Regions from separate parts of the Thalassospira sp. ER-Se-21-Dark genome, predicted to be linked through region 3. Evidence: predicted binding sites of a transcription regulator. Region 3 holds the regulator's gene; each other region holds the start of a gene.
What was found. The regulator PhoB, encoded in region 3, activates phosphate uptake and scavenging genes when phosphate is short. The targets are predictions, from matches to a motif close to TNTCATAAAACTGTCA.
Positions count from the first base shown of each region.

Region 1 (4,348 bases), on a different contig from region 3:
TCAAGGTTCTTGGCAATCGGGCCTTTTGCTTCGCCGTCTTCGCCGTAAACGATGTAACCAAGACCAGCCGCACCTTCATCACGTGCCCAGTTATTGAGCTTGTCAAAGAAGCTGCGCGGGCGCGATGCGGCACCGGTTGCCGGGATCGCACGAACAACCGAACCTTTTTCGATGTTCGAGGCAAAGATGCCAAAGCTCGATCCGCGGAACGGCTCGGTGACATCCGAAATGATCAGCGGGTTACGCAGGTCCGGCTTGTCGGATCCGTATTTCGCCATCGATTCATCAAACGGAATGCGCGGGAACGGATACGGGGTCACATCACGACCACCGCCGAACTCGACGAAGATGTCATGCAGAACCGGCTCGATTGCGGCAAACACGTCATCCTGGGTGGCAAAGGCCATCTCGAAGTCGAGCTGGTAAAACTCACCCGGCGAACGGTCGGCACGTGCGTCTTCATCGCGGAAGCACGGTGCAATCTGGAAATATTTGTCAAAGCCCGAAACCATCAGCAGCTGTTTGAACTGCTGCGGCGCCTGCGGCAGGGCATAAAACTTGCCCGGATGCATACGCGACGGCACCAGGAAGTCGCGTGCGCCTTCCGGCGAGCTCGCGGTCAGGATCGGCGTCTGGATTTCAAGGAAGCCCTGTGCGGTCATTTTCTGACGCATGGCCGAAATCACCTGCGACCGCAGAACGATGTTCTTGTGCACGCTCTCGCGACGCAGATCGAGATAACGGTGACGCAGGCGAACCTCTTCACCGTATTCGACATCGCCAAACACCGGCATCGGCAGAACTTCGGCCGAAGACTGAACTTCGATGTTCGATGCATAAACTTCGATCTCGCCGGTCGGCAAGTTGGGGTTGATGGTCTCGGCCGTACGTTTGACAACCTTGCCATCGACCGTGATCACGCTTTCAGCGCGCGCTTTATCAAGCGTCTCGAACAGCGGGCTCGAAATATCGATCACGACCTGGGTGATGCCGTAATGGTCGCGCAGGTCAACGAACAGAAGGTTGCCGTGGTCACGTTTACGGTGAATCCAGCCAGACAGGCGAACTTCCGCATCGGCGTCAGTCGCGCGCAGCGCATTACAGTTATGAGAGCGAAAAGGATGCATTGTCATTCCAGGTTGCTTTGTATTTTGGGCCGCAAATTTGGCCGCAAAGGTGCATGCCAGACCCGCGCTGTCAAACAAAAAACGCACCACAACATGCCCGCCAACCAGTGATCCATGGCGCTTATGTGTGATGTTCCCCTGCCCAACCGGCGCGGTATATAGGGTCTGCTCCCCATTTCAAGCATTCAATGGGGGTCAGACCCTAACAAATTTCAGCGGTATAAAACGCGCAGACAGGCCCTTCGTCAAGTGCCAGTAATGCACACCAGCTAACGCAGATCAGCTAACACACATCAGTCAACGCAGATCAGCAAATCATTCCGCGCTGATCTTGATCGCCTGAAGATCCTTGACCTTGATAAAGTCGATCAGCCGTCCGCTGCCCGGTGTGATTTCGCCCCAGTGATCAACATCGAATTCGAAATGCGCAAGCCCGCAGGTCGGATATTTGCGCGCCATGATCTCGCGGGCCTCAATATTGCCACCGCCATAAAGCGACTGGGCAAAAATCTCGATCCCGGGATTATGGCCGATGAACATCACATGCTTGGCGTCTTCATGCGTGTGATGCAGGTTTTCAAGCAACACCCGCTCGCTGGCCATATACAGATCTTCGTTATAGATCACATCGGCATCAATTGCGAAATCCCGCCCCAAAAGGCCAAGGGTCTGCACCGCGCGCGCTGCCGTCGAACACCAGATCAGGTCCGGCACCAGTTCATGCTGACGCAGATAGCGGCCCATAAAGGGTGCTGCCTTTTCACCACGACGGTTCAGTTCGCGGTCATGGTCGGCCCGACCCGGATCCGCCCAGCTTGATTTGGCATGCCGAAGCAACAACAGCGTTTTCATGTCTTCGTGTCTTAAGCAGTCGCGAACGATGATCAAACGGTGTTCTTCCATGCCATATCACACGCCGTGACGCCATTATAAAAACTGACACATAAATTTAAGAAAATTGCACCCACCCAAGCAGTTATCCTATACTCCATTTGCAACCGGGAACTGTCGCATAAGTTCAAGGACGTTCCCTCAATCCGCAGGAGGCATAGCGTGACACACGCCGCTGCAGTTCAGTCAAGCGCGATCACCATTGATTCGGAAAGCCGCTTCATTAACCGCGAATTATCGTGGCTGGCATTCAACAATCGCGTTCTTGAAGAGGCCCAGAATACCGGCCACCCGCTGCTTGAAAGACTGCGTTTCCTGTCTATTTCGGCCAGCAACCTTGATGAATTCTATATGGTCCGCGTCGCCGGCCTCGTCGGGCAGGTCCGCGCTGGCATGACCAAGGTCAGTCAGGATGGCATGAGCCCGTCCGAACAGCTGCGCGCCATTACCTTTGATGCCAACCAGTTGATGCAGGACCAGCAACGCGTCTGGCGCCAGCTAAGCAGCGAGATGGAAAAACAGGGCATCTCGGTCATCGATCAGGGCGACCTGACCCAGACCGACCGCAAATGGCTTGATGGCTATTTCACGCGCGAAATCTTCCCGACGCTGACCCCGCTTGCCATTGATCCGTCGCACCCCTTCCCGTTCATCCCGAACCTTGGCTTTGCCATCGTCATGCAGCTGTTTGATCCGGCAGACGGGCACAATATGCGCGGGCTTATTCCGGTACCGCAAAAGATCGGCCGTTTCCTGCGCCTGCCGGGCCGCAATGAACGTTATCTTCCGGTCGAACAGGCGATCTTGCTCTATCTTGGCAAGCTGTTCCCGGGATTTGATATGATCGAACACGGTTTCTTCCGCGTCATCCGGGACTCGGACGTTGAAATCGAAGAAGAAGCCGAAGATCTGGTGCGCGTTTTTAAAACCGCACTGAAACGTCGCCGTCGCGGCAGCATCATACGTCTTAAGGTCAACGCGGCGATGCCCGAAGACCTGCTTGATTTCGTCATTGATGAACTTGATGTCGCACTGGAAGAAGTCGTCAAGGTTGATGGCCTGCTCGGCGTTGTTGATGTCAAACAGCTGATCGATTCCGATCTGCATCATGACTTGCTGTTTTCGCCCTATGCCGCACGTTATCCGGAACGGGTGCGTGACTTTGGCGGCGACTGCTTTGCCGCGATCAGCAAAAAGGATCTGGTCGTTCATCACCCGTTCGAAGATTTCGACGTGGTGGTTCAGTTCCTGCTCCAGGCTGCCCGTGACCCGGATGTGGTCACCATCAAACAGACGCTGTATCGCACCTCGGAAAACAGCCCGATCGTCAAGGCGCTGATCGCCGCGGCCGAGGCTGGCAAATCCGTCACCGCCATGGTCGAGCTCAAGGCCCGCTTTGACGAAGAAGCCAACCTGCGCTGGGCGGCTGACCTTGAACGTGCGGGCTGTCAGGTGGTCTATGGCTTCCTGGATTGGAAAACGCACGCCAAGGTATCGCTGGTGGTCCGCCGTGAAACCCACGGCCTTAAGACCTATACCCACTTCGGGACCGGTAACTATCATCCGATCACCGCCAAGTTCTATACCGACATCTCGTTCTTCTCGTGTGATCCGGCACTCGGGCGTGATGCGGCCAGCATCTTTAACTTCATGACCGGTTATGCCACCCCGCGCTCGCTTGAAAAAATCGCGATTGCACCGCATACCCTGCGTCCGACGCTTCTGACCCACATCGATCAGGAGATCGAGAACTGCAAGGCCGGCAAGCCATCTGGCATCTGGGCCAAGATGAACAGTCTGGTCGACCCGGTGGTGATTGATGCGCTTTATCGCGCAAGTCAGGTTGGCGTTCATATCGAATTGATCGTGCGGGGTATTTGCTGCCTGCGTCCTGGGGTTCCGGGCCTGTCGGAAAACATTCGCGTCAAATCGATTGTCGGCCGGTTCCTTGAACATTCGCGCATTGTGGTTTTTGCCAACGGCGCAAAGCTTCCGTCGCGCAAGGCCAAGGCGTTTATCTCATCTGCCGACTGGATGCCGCGTAACCTGAACCGCCGGGTTGAAACCCTGGTTCCGGTTGAAAATCCGACCTGTCAGCAACAGATTGTTGAACAGATCATGATTGCCAACCTGAAAGACACTGCACAGGCATGGCATCTGCAGCCGGACGGGTCCTATGAACGCTGCGAGGCCGGTGAAAACGCATTCTCGTCGCACCAGTATTTCATGACCAATCCGTCACTTTCGGGCCGCGGAAGTGCGCTGGATCAAGCCGACCCGAATGTTCCCGTGCTACAGCTAGACGACTAAAGACGGCTAAAGACGACCAA
Region 1 covers NZ_VDEZ01000002.1:92,941-97,288, reverse strand. The annotation lists gene aspS (aspartate--tRNA ligase) at 1-1,127, opposite strand, end outside; gene FHI25_RS08080 (histidine phosphatase family protein) at 1,443-1,979, opposite strand; gene FHI25_RS08075 (RNA degradosome polyphosphate kinase) at 2,181-4,328, shown strand.
Region 1: a site for PhoB is predicted at 2,054-2,069, ahead of FHI25_RS08075 (RNA degradosome polyphosphate kinase). Genes of this name have one in related genera too.

Region 2 (4,348 bases), 600 kb from region 3:
CATCGATCGATTTCGAAGTTGAAACCCTGATCTACAACCAGACGCCGATCCATAATGCCCGGATCAATGCGGCAATCGCCAATAGCAAGATCACGCTGAACGAAGTCTCTGCCGGTCTTCCCGGCGGGACAGATGTATCTGTCTTTGGCAGCATTTCCGGTGATACGCCGGACTTGAGTGCCGCACTTAGCTATGAAGTGGCATCCGAAAACATTCGTGCCGTCATGCGTTGGTTGGGTGTCGATGTCGACGGGATTCGTGCCGACCGACTGCGCCGGTTCTCCTTGACCGGCGGGATCAAGGGTACATCCGAACAACTCAATATTTCCGATCTTGATCTTCGCGTCGATGATACCGCCATTCGCGGGGCCGTTGTTGCCAATCTCGGTGGATCGGACCTGCCTGCCTTGGGCATTGGTCTCAAGCTCGACCGGATCAATCTGGATCAGTATATCGCAGCTGCGCCGGATGCAGACGTTTCAGTGTCTACGACTTCTGAGGCGGGCGGCAATGCATCGACCGGTACTGCATCATCTTCATCGGATGCGGGCAACACGTCTGCTGCCAAGCAGGACATGGTCAAGATCATCAAGGATGCGCTGGCACCCCTTGAAGGCATGGCCGCCAATTACCGACTGGCCGCTGATGAAATCATTTCCTCTGGCGTGGCGGTACGCGGCATTTCAATTGATGGCAGCCTCAATGGTCCGAATATTACCCTGAGCAATTTTGCGGTTGCCGATGCAGCAGGCCTTGCCGCCAGTGCAAAGGGCGCATTCAACGGTTCGGCCGATGTGCCGGCGTTTGATAATTTGTCCGTGCGTATCACGGCCAAAACGCTGGAGCCGCTGGCGAAGCTGACAGGTATTACCCTTCCGGCACCGGCAAGCAGTTACAAGAGTGTTCAGGCAAATCTGGACCTGAATGGCCCGGTCACCGGGCCGAGCGTTGCGCTTGATGTGTCCAACCCGCTTTTGCAGGTTGCTCTTGATGGCGTTGTCTCGGAAATGCTCGGCAGTAATCCCGGCATTGATGGCAAGCTTGCTGTTCAGGCATCCAGCCTGAACCGTGCGCTGGAGCTTTTGGCACCCACCTACACGCCATCGGGCAATCTTGGCCGACTGGCAGTTTCGGGTACTGTGAAGGGCGATGCAAAGAATGTCGCCGTCGATGGTCTGAAGCTTATCCTCGGCGCATTTGAAACGGCGGGTACCGTGCGCTTTGATGGTTCACAGGCACAGCCCAAGCTTTCTGTCGCACTATCGGGTGGCAAGCTTGTGGTGGATCCGTTCCTGCCAGCAGACAAGCGCGCAAGCCTGATGCCCGGTATGGGCAGTGGCCCGCGCAAGGCGGCATTTAATCTGCCGAAAACCACGATGGTGACCCGCGTTGATGTCCGCGACGGTACGCCGTGGGATGACACGGTAATTGATGTTTCGGCCCTTCGCTCGATTGATGCTGATATTGCGGTTGCCCTGGATCAGCTTGATTTCGATACCTATAGCCTGATCAATCCGGACCTGAAGGCAACGTTGGTTAACGGGCTTCTCAGCATTCCGAGCTTTACCGGGCTTCTGGGGCAGGGTGACCTTGCGATTAACGGCACCTTTGATGCACGTAATACCGATGTGCCCAAACTGGCCCTTGCCGGTCGTTTGGACAGTGCACGGATCGAAAGCCTTGTGCCGATCCGGGTGGCAAGTGACACCATCATTGGCGGACTGGGACTGACATTTGATGCCAATGCGCAGGGCAATACATCCCGCCGTCTGGTGTCGGCCCTGAATGGTACAGCCAATCTGGTTCTGAACAATGTACGGTTCAGCAATGCCGACAAACGGTCGCCGGATCCGCGCCTGAATATCGAGGCACTTCTGCGTCAGGGGCCACAGGCCATGGTGGTTGAAGGGGTTGGTAACAACGATCTTATGCAATCGCTTGAAGCCGACATGACCATCACCAACGGGATTGCCAAAACCACCCGTGTCGAAGCACTGTCGCGGGTCGGCACTGCGGATGCGGATGCGACCCTTGATTTGCCGCGTTGGGTGATGGATACGCAGGCTGATTTCGATTTCTCTGAAAAGATCGAAGAATTGCCGCCGTTCAGCGTCTATGCCAAAGGCAAGATCGATGATCCGGTCATCACTGGACGCATGGACAAGGTTGCCGTTCGGGTTCTCGACAACCTGATCGACAAGGCACTGGGTGGCAGCGGATCAAGCAACGATTCATCGGGAACGGGTGGCTCTGGTGGCGGCTCCGCCGAGGATGCGGCCAAAGGCTTGCTTAAGGGGCTTTTGAACCAGTTCGGTCGCTGATATCAAATCCCTTGAAAATGTTGGAAAACGGCCCCGTTTTGTGGGGCCGTTTTTCTTTATCCTCAAAGACTTATCCGAAGGTCGTCATAAAACAGCAAAAAAACCTTAACAAAGAGGTCCGGCTTCGACATGATCCGCCCGTCGATTCCCTTTGATGGTAACGGTTGATTATGTCGGTAAAGAAAACTGCTCTGGATAAGGATCTCAAGTGGCAAAAACGCATGGATGCGGGGCTGGGTGAAACAGCATCGATCAGTGCGAAGCTTGGTCTGGCGCTTGTCTTCCTGCTTGCCTGTAGTGCGTTTGTCGCCTTTCACATGGGCGGACTGCCGCAAAGTGGCTTCCTGATCGCCGCCGCCGTTATCGGTGGTTATATGGCGCTGAATATCGGGGCCAACGACGTTGCCAACAATGTTGGTCCGGCGGTGGGTTCCAAGGCGCTGACCATGGTCGGCGCGCTTTTGATTGCGGCGATATTCGAGGCCGCTGGTGCGATCATTGCCGGTGGCGATGTTGTCGGCACGATCAAGAACGGCATTATCGATCCCACCCAAATGCCCGATGCCCAAACCTTTGTCTGGGCGATGATGGCAGCCCTTCTGGCAGCAGCCCTTTGGCTGAACCTGGCCACCTGGTTTGGCGCACCTGTCTCAACCACGCATTCGATTGTTGGTGGTGTCATGGGGGCTGGTATGGCCGCCGTTGGCATTGGGGCGGTGAACTGGCCGACCATGGGCACAATCGCCGCAAGTTGGGTGATTTCGCCGGTTCTGGGTGGTTTGATTGCTGCCGGGTTCCTGGCCTTTATCAAATTCCGCATTCTTTACACCGAAGACCGCGTGACCGCTGCGCGTAAATGGGTTCCGATCTTGGTCGGCGTTATGGTCTCGGCCTTCACGATGTATCTGATGATGAAGGGTGTGAAGAAAATCTGGAAGGCCGAAACACCGGTTGTGATCGCCATTGGTGTTGCCGCGTTCTTCCTGACCGTGATCCCGGTTCGCAAGGCCGTCTTCCGTGCCTCGGCCAGCATGACAGGCCGTCGCAAGGAAATCGCATCGCTGTTTCGCATTCCGCTTGTCGTGTCGGCAGCCTTGCTGTCCTTCGCCCACGGCTCTAACGATGTTGCCAACGCGATTGGTCCGCTGGCCGCGATTGTTTCCGGTGTCGATAGTGGTCAGATCGTGACCTCGGCCCCGATCCCGATCTGGGTGATGGTCATCGGCGCGCTTGGTATTTCTGCCGGTCTGATCCTGTTTGGTCCGAAACTGATCAAGACGGTTGGCTCAAAAATCACCAAGCTTGATCCGATCCGTGCCTATACCGTGGCATTGTCGGCGGCCCTTACGGTGATTGTCGCATCTGCACTGGGTCTTCCGGTAAGCTCGACCCACATTGCGGTTGGTGCTGTGTTCGGGGTTGGTTTCCTGCGTGAAAGCCTGTCGCATCGCCGTCGCAAGGTCGCATCGCCGATGTTGGTGGATCGTCCCGAGAACGAACAGGGCGACGAACATATCGAAGCACTTCGTCAGATTGACCCGAGTGAGGCCGAAAAGGCCGAGAAGAAAATGCGCAAGCGTCTTCTGGTGCGTCGTCGTTATGCGGTGACGATTGCAACCGCCTGGGTGGTGACGGTTCCGGCCGGTGCTTTCCTCGGCGCGCTTCTGTTCTTCACCATTCGCGGCATCATGCTGTAACTTAAAACGAATATGGTTTCGCGGCGCGGCGCCCCATTTTCCCCGGGGCGACTTGCAGCGATCTGCAGCGGCGATCAGGTTTTCCTGATCGCCGTTTTTCCTTGACCGGGCCTTGGTCTGCGCGTAAACAGCCGCACCAAAGTTACACAGAATCCGTTCGTGATCGTCGCCCAATATGGTGGGCCGCGAGATTTGTTATGCGTGGGTTCATTTGATGAGAAGGGCTAACAGATGAAAGCGATCATTTTCGGTGTCCTCGCCATGGCGGTGACCGTTGTCGCATCGAACATTCTGGTCGAATACCCGCTGCCCGGCGTTCTGGCGGACTGG
Region 2 covers NZ_VDEZ01000001.1:177,590-181,937, reverse strand. The annotation lists gene FHI25_RS00860 (AsmA family protein) at 1-2,321, shown strand, start outside; gene FHI25_RS00855 (inorganic phosphate transporter) at 2,492-4,018, shown strand; gene FHI25_RS00850 (VUT family protein) at 4,250-4,348, shown strand, end outside.
Region 2: a site for PhoB is predicted at 2,404-2,419, ahead of FHI25_RS00855 (inorganic phosphate transporter). Genes of this name have one in related genera too.

Region 3 (4,348 bases):
ACATGCTCAACAAGGGCTATATCGATCCCACCGTTGATGAAGGCGACCGTCGCCTCAATGACAAGGAAGTCGCTTGGTATAACGAACTGGTTGCTGACGGTGCGGTGGAAAAACAGTTCCACACCCGCTTCTTTACCAGTGGCGATTCCCGCGAACCGGAACTTGCCGGTATCTGGGGCGCGGCTGTTGGCTCGTTCTATACCCTGCTTGTGACTTTGGCATTGTCCTTCCCGATTGGTGTTCTGGCGGCGATCTATCTCGAAGAATTCGCCCCGAAAAACCGCTTCACCCAGATTGTCGAGGTTAATATCAACAACCTGGCCGCGGTGCCGTCCATCGTGTTTGGTCTGCTGGGGCTTGAGGTCTATCTCAATGTCATGCATTTGCCGCGCTCGGCCCCGGTTGTCGGTGGTTTGACGCTGGCGCTGATGACTTTGCCGACGATCATCATCGCATCGCGTGCGGCGATCAAGGCGGTGCCGCCGTCGATCCGTCAGGCCGCCCTTGGCCTTGGTGCATCCCCGGTTCAGACCGTGACCCACCATGTCTTGCCGCTTGCCATGCCGGGCATTCTGACCGGCACGATCATTGGCATGGCACAGGCGCTTGGTGAAACCGCACCGCTTCTGATGATCGGAATGGTTGCCTTTATTGTTGATATCCCGGGCGGGGCTCTTGACCCGGCAACGGTTCTGCCGGTCCAGATCTATCTGTGGGCAGACAGCCCGGAACGTGCCTTTGTCGAGAAAACCTCGGCAGCGATTATGGTGTTGCTGGCCTTCCTTGTCCTGATGAATGGACTGGCTGTGTATCTGCGCAAAAAATTTGAACGGAAGTGGTAAAATGGCTGCTGTATCCCAGAGCGCAATGACGGCGGAGCCGTCGGTCGAAAAACCGAAAATGACCGCGCGCAAGCTCGATCTTTTCTATAGCGACAATCAGGCCCTCTATGAGGTCAACCTTGATATCCCCGAACAGCAGGTAACCGCACTGATTGGTCCGTCGGGCTGTGGTAAATCCACCTTCCTGCGCTGCCTGAACCGGATGAATGACACCATTGACGGTGTGACGATCAAAGGTGACGTTACCCTGGATGGTCGCGACATCTATGACAAGCGGATCGACGTGGTTCAGCTGCGCGCGCGCATCGGCATGGTGTTCCAGAAACCGAACCCGTTCCCGAAAACCATCTATGACAACGTGGCCTATGGCCCGCGTATTCATGGTCTGGTCAATTCGCGCGATGAACTTGATGAAATTGTCATGACCTCGCTCGAACGTGCGGGTCTTCTGAAAGAAGTCAAAGATCGTCTGCAATCGCCGGCAACCGGTCTTTCCGGTGGTCAGCAGCAGCGCCTTTGCATTGCACGCGCGGTTGCCGTCAGCCCGGAAGTCATCCTGATGGATGAACCGTGCTCGGCCCTTGATCCGATTGCGACCGCCAAGGTCGAGGAACTGATAGACGAGTTGCGTTCGAACTACACGATCGTGATCGTGACCCACTCCATGCAGCAGGCCGCCCGTGTGTCGCAGCGCACCGCGTTCTTCCACCTCGGAAAGCTGGTTGAAGTCGGTGAAACCGATCAGATCTTTACCAACCCGAAGGACGAACGCACCAAGGGTTACATTACCGGCCGCTTCGGTTAAGCGAGCCAGGAGTACGCATAAATGGCTGATGAACATACCCATATCGTAAGTTCGTTCGACGAGGAACTGACCCGTCTGAACAACATCATTTCGCAAATGGGCGGGCTTGCTGAAAGCCAGCTTATTTCCTCGATCAGATCCATCGTCAAACGCGATTCCGAACTGGCCGAGAAAGTCATCCTGTCCGATCAGCGCATTGATGTGCTCGAACAGGAAGTTCAGGACTTTGCCGTCCGTCTTCTGGCCCTGCGTCAGCCGATGGCAGATGACCTGCGTCAGGTCGTCACCGCGCTCAAGCTGTCAAACGATCTGGAACGCATTGGTGATCTGGCAAAGAACATCGCCAAACGCGCGCAGGTGCTGAACCAGATCCCGCCGATCCGCCCGGTTCAGGCGATCCCGAACATGGCCAAGCTGGCCCAGGAAATCATCAAGGATGTCCTGGATGCCTATATCGAAAGCGACGCCGAAAAGGCCCACCGGGTCTGGGAACGCGATCAGGAAGTGGACGACATGTACAATTCGCTGTTCCGCGAATTGCTGACCTACATGATGGAAGATCCGCGCAACATTACCGCATCGACCCATCTGTTGTTCATTGCCAAGAACATCGAACGTATCGGTGATCACGCAACCAATATCGCCGAAACGATCTATTACCGGATCAAGGGCGAAGACCTGCCGGGGATTGACCGGCCAAAAAACGACGCAGCGAACTTCGCTGTTGTCGAACCGAATGACTGACACGGGAGCATAGGAAGATGGACCCAACGGTTCTTATCGTCGAGGACGAGGCAGCAATCGTAACCATGTTGCGCTACAACCTCGAACGCGAGGGGATGCAGGTTGTCGAAGCCGGTGACGGTGACGAAGCGTTGAAAATTCTGGCTGAAACCCATGTCGATCTGGTTTTGCTCGACTGGATGCTGCCGGTAATGTCGGGGATCGAAGTCTGCCGTCAGATCCGCCGCAAGCCTGAAAGCCGCGATTTGCCGGTGATCATGGTGACGGCACGTGGCGAAGAGGGCGACCGCATCCGCGGTCTTGATACCGGCGCTGATGACTATGTCACCAAGCCGTTTGCCATTGGCGAGCTGCTCGCCCGTATCCGCGCACTTTTGCGCCGGTCCGGTCCGGCGCAACCACAAGGGCAGTTGATCTATTCCGACATCGAAATGGATCTCGCCGCCCACCGGGTCAGCCGCAATGGAAAATCGATCCATCTTGGCCCGACCGAGTTCCGTCTGCTGCGCTATTTCCTCGAACATCCGGGTCGGGTTTTCTCGCGCGAACAGTTGCTTAACGCGGTTTGGGGCCCGAACATCTATGTCGAAACCCGCACCGTCGACGTTCATATCCGCCGCCTGCGCAAGGCGCTCAATGACGTCAAAGGCACGCGCGATATCATCCGCACCGTCCGTGCGGCGGGCTATGCACTGGATTCAGAAACCGCGGCCTAAGTCGGTATAGAGCCCTATCCGATTAAAAAACCCCCGTTGCAGGTTGCAGCGGGGGTTTTTGTTTTAAGGTCGTAACGTCTTCAGGTTTTTTTCTTCACCGGTTTTTCGGCATTCTCCGACCCTGATGGTTTGCGCTGCGGGCGCGGCGCCAGTTCGTTCATCAAAAGCATGTCCGCACGGCGGAATTTGGCGATTTCGGCATCAATGTCTTCCTGCGGCACATCACAGGCGGCCAACACATGGTCGGATAATCGCAAGCCGGTTTCAAGCACCTCGGGGATCGCGGCATCCGCCCCATGGCGCGACAGCGGCCCGATATGGGTGATGTCCTGCGCACGGGCAAAGATCTTCAGATGCGGGTAATGCTGGCGCAAAAGGGCGACCGTCTTCTCGGTCGCATGCGGGTTCCCCATGGCAACAACCGCAATTTTTGCCTCATCGGTGTGTGCCGCCCGGAAAGTTTCCGGTCTGGACCCGTCGGCAAAGTAAACCGGAAGGCCTTCTGCCCGGCCGCGTGAAACCTGCTGTGCGTCACTATCCAGCACCAGGAACGGAATGTTGCGCGTCTTGAGCAACCGGGCCAGAACCCGGCCAACGCGACCACTTCCGATCACCAGAACATGCTGGTGAATGCCCTCGGATTCTTCGGCAATCTTGCCAAGCTGGTCTTCTTCCTTGGGATGAAGCTTTTCCTCGATCTTGTGTCCAAGGCTGATCAGTGTCGGGGTCAGCGCCATCGAAATCGCCACCACCGGGATCAGCATGGCTGCCATTTCAAGCGGTACCGCACCATTCTGGGCGGCCAGCGCAAACATGACAAAGGCAAATTCACCGCCGGCGGCCAAGCTCATCGCCACCCGGATGGCAAGGCCGGTTTCAAACTGGATCGCGCGCGCCAGGACGAACAAAACCGCCGTCTTGATCACCAGCAACAGCACCAGCCACATGACGATGGTGCCAAATTCGTTATAAACAACGTCGGCATCAACCGACATGCCCACCGACATAAAGAACAGCGACAGGAACACGCCGCGGAACGGTGAAATGTCGGCTTCGATCTGATGACGGAACTCGGTTTCGGCCAACATCACCCCGGCGATAAACGCGCCCAGCGCCATTGAAAGTCCGGAAACCTCGGTCAAGGTGCTGGCGGCTAGCACAACAAACAGCGTGCCGATGGCAAACAGTTCCGGGTTCTTGAGCGACGCGATATAGCGAAACAGCCGCGGCAACACATAGCG
Region 3 covers NZ_VDEZ01000001.1:774,265-778,612, reverse strand. The annotation lists gene pstA (phosphate ABC transporter permease PstA) at 1-842, shown strand, start outside; gene pstB (phosphate ABC transporter ATP-binding protein PstB) at 844-1,647, shown strand; gene phoU (phosphate signaling complex protein PhoU) at 1,669-2,391, shown strand; gene phoB (phosphate regulon transcriptional regulator PhoB) at 2,409-3,107, shown strand; gene FHI25_RS03415 (cation:proton antiporter) at 3,188-4,348, opposite strand, start outside.

Region 4 (4,348 bases), on a different contig from region 3:
GTCCTTGAACAGGGCCAGCTGACGGATCGGGTAAAGCTGCGCGTTCGAGCTTTCCATGAAAAGGCCCATGCCATCGGAGTTGTTGGCAAGAACTTCTTTCGCGCTTTCAACATCGCCGAAACGACCGTAACCAAGGAAGAATGCCTTGATTTCGGATTTGAGTTCGCGCGACAGGTCTTTACGGTAAACCATCGGGTCAGACGGGATCAGCGGCGAGGTCCAGATGACTTTAACCTTGTCGGTGATTTCCGGCTTGTTCATTTTGGTACGGCCAAGCTGCTCGGAGTTGTTGGCAGCAACATCAACCTGCTTGTTGGCAGTCGCCATCAGGTTGGTTTCGTGGTTGGCGTTACGAACAGTCTTGAAGCATTCCTTCGGGTCAACGCCGTTTTTAGCGAAGACATAATAGGACGGAACCAGGAAGCCCGAGGTCGAGTTCGGATCACCGATACCGAAGTTCAGCGAACCATCACATTTCAGCATGTCTTCAAGGGTTTTGACCTTGTCGTTGTCAGCCTGCGTGATGATGTGGGAGTAGTAACCGTTCGAACCATCGGATTTGGAGGTCTGAACGAAGACTTCGCCACCGGCGCGGTCAACGGCTTCCATTGCCGACTTGTTACCGAACCAGCCAACATGAACCTTGCCAAAGCGCATGCCTTCGATGATGCCGGCATAATCCGGTGCAAAGAATGCCTCGACGTCTTTGCCAAGAGCTTCTTCCATGTCATCGATCAGCGGCTGCCACTGAGCTTTGAGGTTGGAAGTAGATTCGGTCGAAATGATACCGAAAACGATGGTTTCCGGATCCTGTTCGAGCGGCTTGAATTCAACATCGGCCTTGGCAACAACGGATGCCAGCATCGTGGCCGCAAATGCTGCGGATGCGATTGTCTTAACGTTCATAAGAAGTCCCCTGTCAGAATAGATTTCGACATGTTTCGAGAAGGTAAGGCAGTCATGACAACTGGCCCGGCTAGCTTGTTGCGACAGCCAGGTCCTTTTCTGCGATGGGCCGTGTAACTGGCTCTGCGGCCTTTGCCGCACCATCGGCAAAAAGTTCGGAAGAATGTTCGCCGTAAAGTTCCTGAAGGAATTGCGGCGTCAGTTCGCTTGACGGTCCGTCAAAAACGACTTCACCATCGCGCATGGCGATGGTGCGTTTGCAGTAGTCTTTTGCGTAATCAACCTGATGAAGCGATACGATGACGGTGACGTTGTCTTCGCGGTTCACACGATCAAGCGTGTTCATCACCTTGCGGGACGAAGCCGGGTCAAGCGATGCAATCGGCTCGTCGGCAAGAATAAGGCGGGCACCCTGTGTGATAGTGCGGGCAATTGCCGCGCGCTGTTGCTGACCACCCGAAAGGTTACGCGCCTTTTTCGACGCATGGGCATCAATGCCAACACGATGAAGCGCACTCATAGCGCGCATCTTTTCGGTTTTGGTAAACAGACCAAGCGAGCCGCGCCATGCCGGAACACGGCCCAAAAGCCCCATCAGGACATTGGTCAGAACCGAAAGGCGGCTAACCAGATTGAACTGCTGGAAAACAACACCAATCTCGGAGCGCACCTTGCGGGCACCGCGCGAAATCTTGCCGTTTTCCTGAATGGTTTCGCCAAACACGACGATCTTGCCGCCATCGCGATCACCGCGCAGCAAACCGGCAATATGACGGATCAGTGTGGATTTACCCGAACCCGATGCGCCAATCAGCGCCACCATCTCGCCTTCCCGCACCTGCAGTTTGACGCCGCTAAGCGCACGCTTGTCACGGGTAAAGCTTTTGTTCAGTCCAGAGATATCTACAACCAGCATCAAAAGAGTCGCCTGAATGTGTTTCGCTGGATGAAGAAGCTACGCACAAACCGCGACTCTACGGTGACAGTGATATTACAGTTCGATGATTACGCAGAGCATATCGCCCCGACAACAATTAAACTTGTCTATACATCAAGAATTCATCGAAGTATTTACCAGTAATTTCGACATTATTTCTGTAATATTTTCAAAATTCTCAACAAGAATTTGTCTGATGAATATCCAATTTTAAATCTACAGAACAGTCAAACATTCTGCATCAACCCTTTTGACACCGACACAGACACATCGACCACGAACTTTATTTAATTTGACTGATGGTCTCCATGACGTCGTCTTCGATCTCAAGGCCCTGCGCTTCGGCAAGTGCGCGCGCCTGCTTGCCGCGACGCCCTGGCAAACGCACGCCTTCTTCTGCCGCAATCTCGTTGGCAATATAGGCAAGGTGCTCCATTACACCGACACCGCCGGTTGCCTTGGGATCAATGGCTATGATCAGTTGTCCAAGCGCAGGCGGCGCACCTTTGTCATCAAAAAGGGACGAAGACTGGTGGCCGAACTGTGCACCGGTAAGACCAGCCGCAAGAAGTTCCACCATCATGGCAAGTGCCGCCCCCTTGACCCCACCTGCCGGGATCATCGTGCCATCAATGGCTTTCACGGCATCGGTGGTCGGATTGCCATCCACATCAAGCGCCCAGTCATCGGGAATGGCGACACCCTTTTGCTTGGCGGCCATGATCTTGCCGCGCGCGACCTTTGAAAGTGCAAGGTCGATGATGATCGGATCACCGGCATCCCCGACCGGTACACCAAAGGCAATCGGGTTTGTGCCAAACATCGGGCGCCGCCCACCCCATGCCGCCATGGCCGCCGGGGCATTGGCAAACATCATCGCCGCCAATCCCTTTTCTGCCAGACGTTCTACCGTAAGACCCATAACCCCCGCATGATGCGATCTGTGGATTGCGGCAATCGCAATACCCTGGGTGCGGGCCATATCGGGCAAGTGATCCATCATCAGATCCAGTGCCGGATAGGCAAATCCATGCTGCGCATCAATGCGCAAAACGCCAGGTGTCGGCTTTTCAAAGATCGGGCTGATCATGCCATCAACCTTGCCGACCTTTGCCTGCGCGCTATAGGCCGGCACGCGGCGAAAACCGTGTCCCCCTTGCCCGGATGCCTCGGCCGTGACAAGTGCCGTTGCGACCGAGGCCGCATTGTCTGCCCGCACATTGCAACGCATCAAAGTTTCGCACACAAGTGCGTGGGCATCTTTCACGGAAATCTTCATCGTCAGGTAACCTTGATTTTCAAAGTGGGGCTTTGGAACCGGGAAACGAGCGCAAGGATCGTGCGCCTGCAGGATCCGTAACATAGCCACAAGCCATCCCTGCGCGCAAAGCCGTTTTGGGTGCGACCAGAAGCGCCTTTGGCGCAAACGACATTGAAAAATATGATACCATCACCAGAATTTGCGAATAACAGGATCGCGCGGAGGCCGCGCAAGCATTACAGGAATTCAGATATGCGTCAGGTTAAACACAGGATCGGCTTGCCTTTGGCATTGGTGGCGTTGGCATCACTTGCGGCCTGCGGCACCGCATCCACAGGCAACATGACACCGGACTGGGCAAGTGTAACCGATCACGAATGGCAACTGGTGCAGGTCATTGATGGCAACAGCACCCTGTCGCCAACCCCGCCTGTCATGGCGACCGCCACATTTTCCAGCGATGGCATGGTGTCGGGCAATGCGGGCTGCAATCAGTATTCAGGTAGTTACGAACAAGCGGGATCGTCACTGGGTGTCGCGCAGCTCGCCATGACACGAAAGATGTGCATCGCCGACAACGCTATGCAGATCGAAAATGCCTTTAGCGGCGCATTCGTCTTGGTGAGTAGCTGGGACGTTGTTGATGGGCGTCTTGTTCTCAAGGACAATGACGGCAACATGGTTATCGAGCTGACACCGGCCGCGCAGTAAGCACATCGGCATTGCTCACATACCACCAGACGCACCATGCTTGCGCGAAATGAAAAAGGGGCACCAGTTGGTGCCCCTTTTCTTTGACCAGGTATCATAACCGCCAAGCGGCGAGATACGCATATGTCGATATTCTAGTCCTTGCTGACCGTCGCTTCGGAATTTGCACCGACGGCCTTGGGTTCGGTTCGCAGACCCTGGATGATCGAATAGCAGGCCATCAGAAGGACAATCGCAAACGGGAAGCCGGTCGAAACCGCCATCGCCTGCAATGATCCAAGGCCACCGCCCAGCAACAATGCAATCGCAACCAGACCTTCGAAGGTGCACCAGAAGACGCGCTGCGGGACCGGAGCATCGACCTTGCCGCCTGCGGTGATGGTATCAATCACAAGCGAGCCAGAGTCAGACGAGGTCACGAAGAACACGATCACCAGAACAATCCCGATGAAGGAGGTGATGGCTTGCAGCGGAAGCTGATCGAGCATGGTGAACAGTTTGATCGGCAGACCTGCTTCGGCAATGGCGGTAAC
Region 4 covers NZ_VDEZ01000007.1:52,621-56,968, forward strand. The annotation lists gene phnD (phosphonate ABC transporter substrate-binding protein) at 1-906, opposite strand, end outside; gene phnC (phosphonate ABC transporter ATP-binding protein) at 977-1,822, opposite strand; gene FHI25_RS19825 (Ldh family oxidoreductase) at 2,127-3,122, opposite strand; gene FHI25_RS19830 (META domain-containing protein) at 3,357-3,815, shown strand; gene FHI25_RS19835 (BCCT family transporter) at 3,950-4,348, opposite strand, start outside.
Region 4: a site for PhoB is predicted at 1,887-1,902, ahead of phnC (phosphonate ABC transporter ATP-binding protein). Genes of this name have one in related genera too.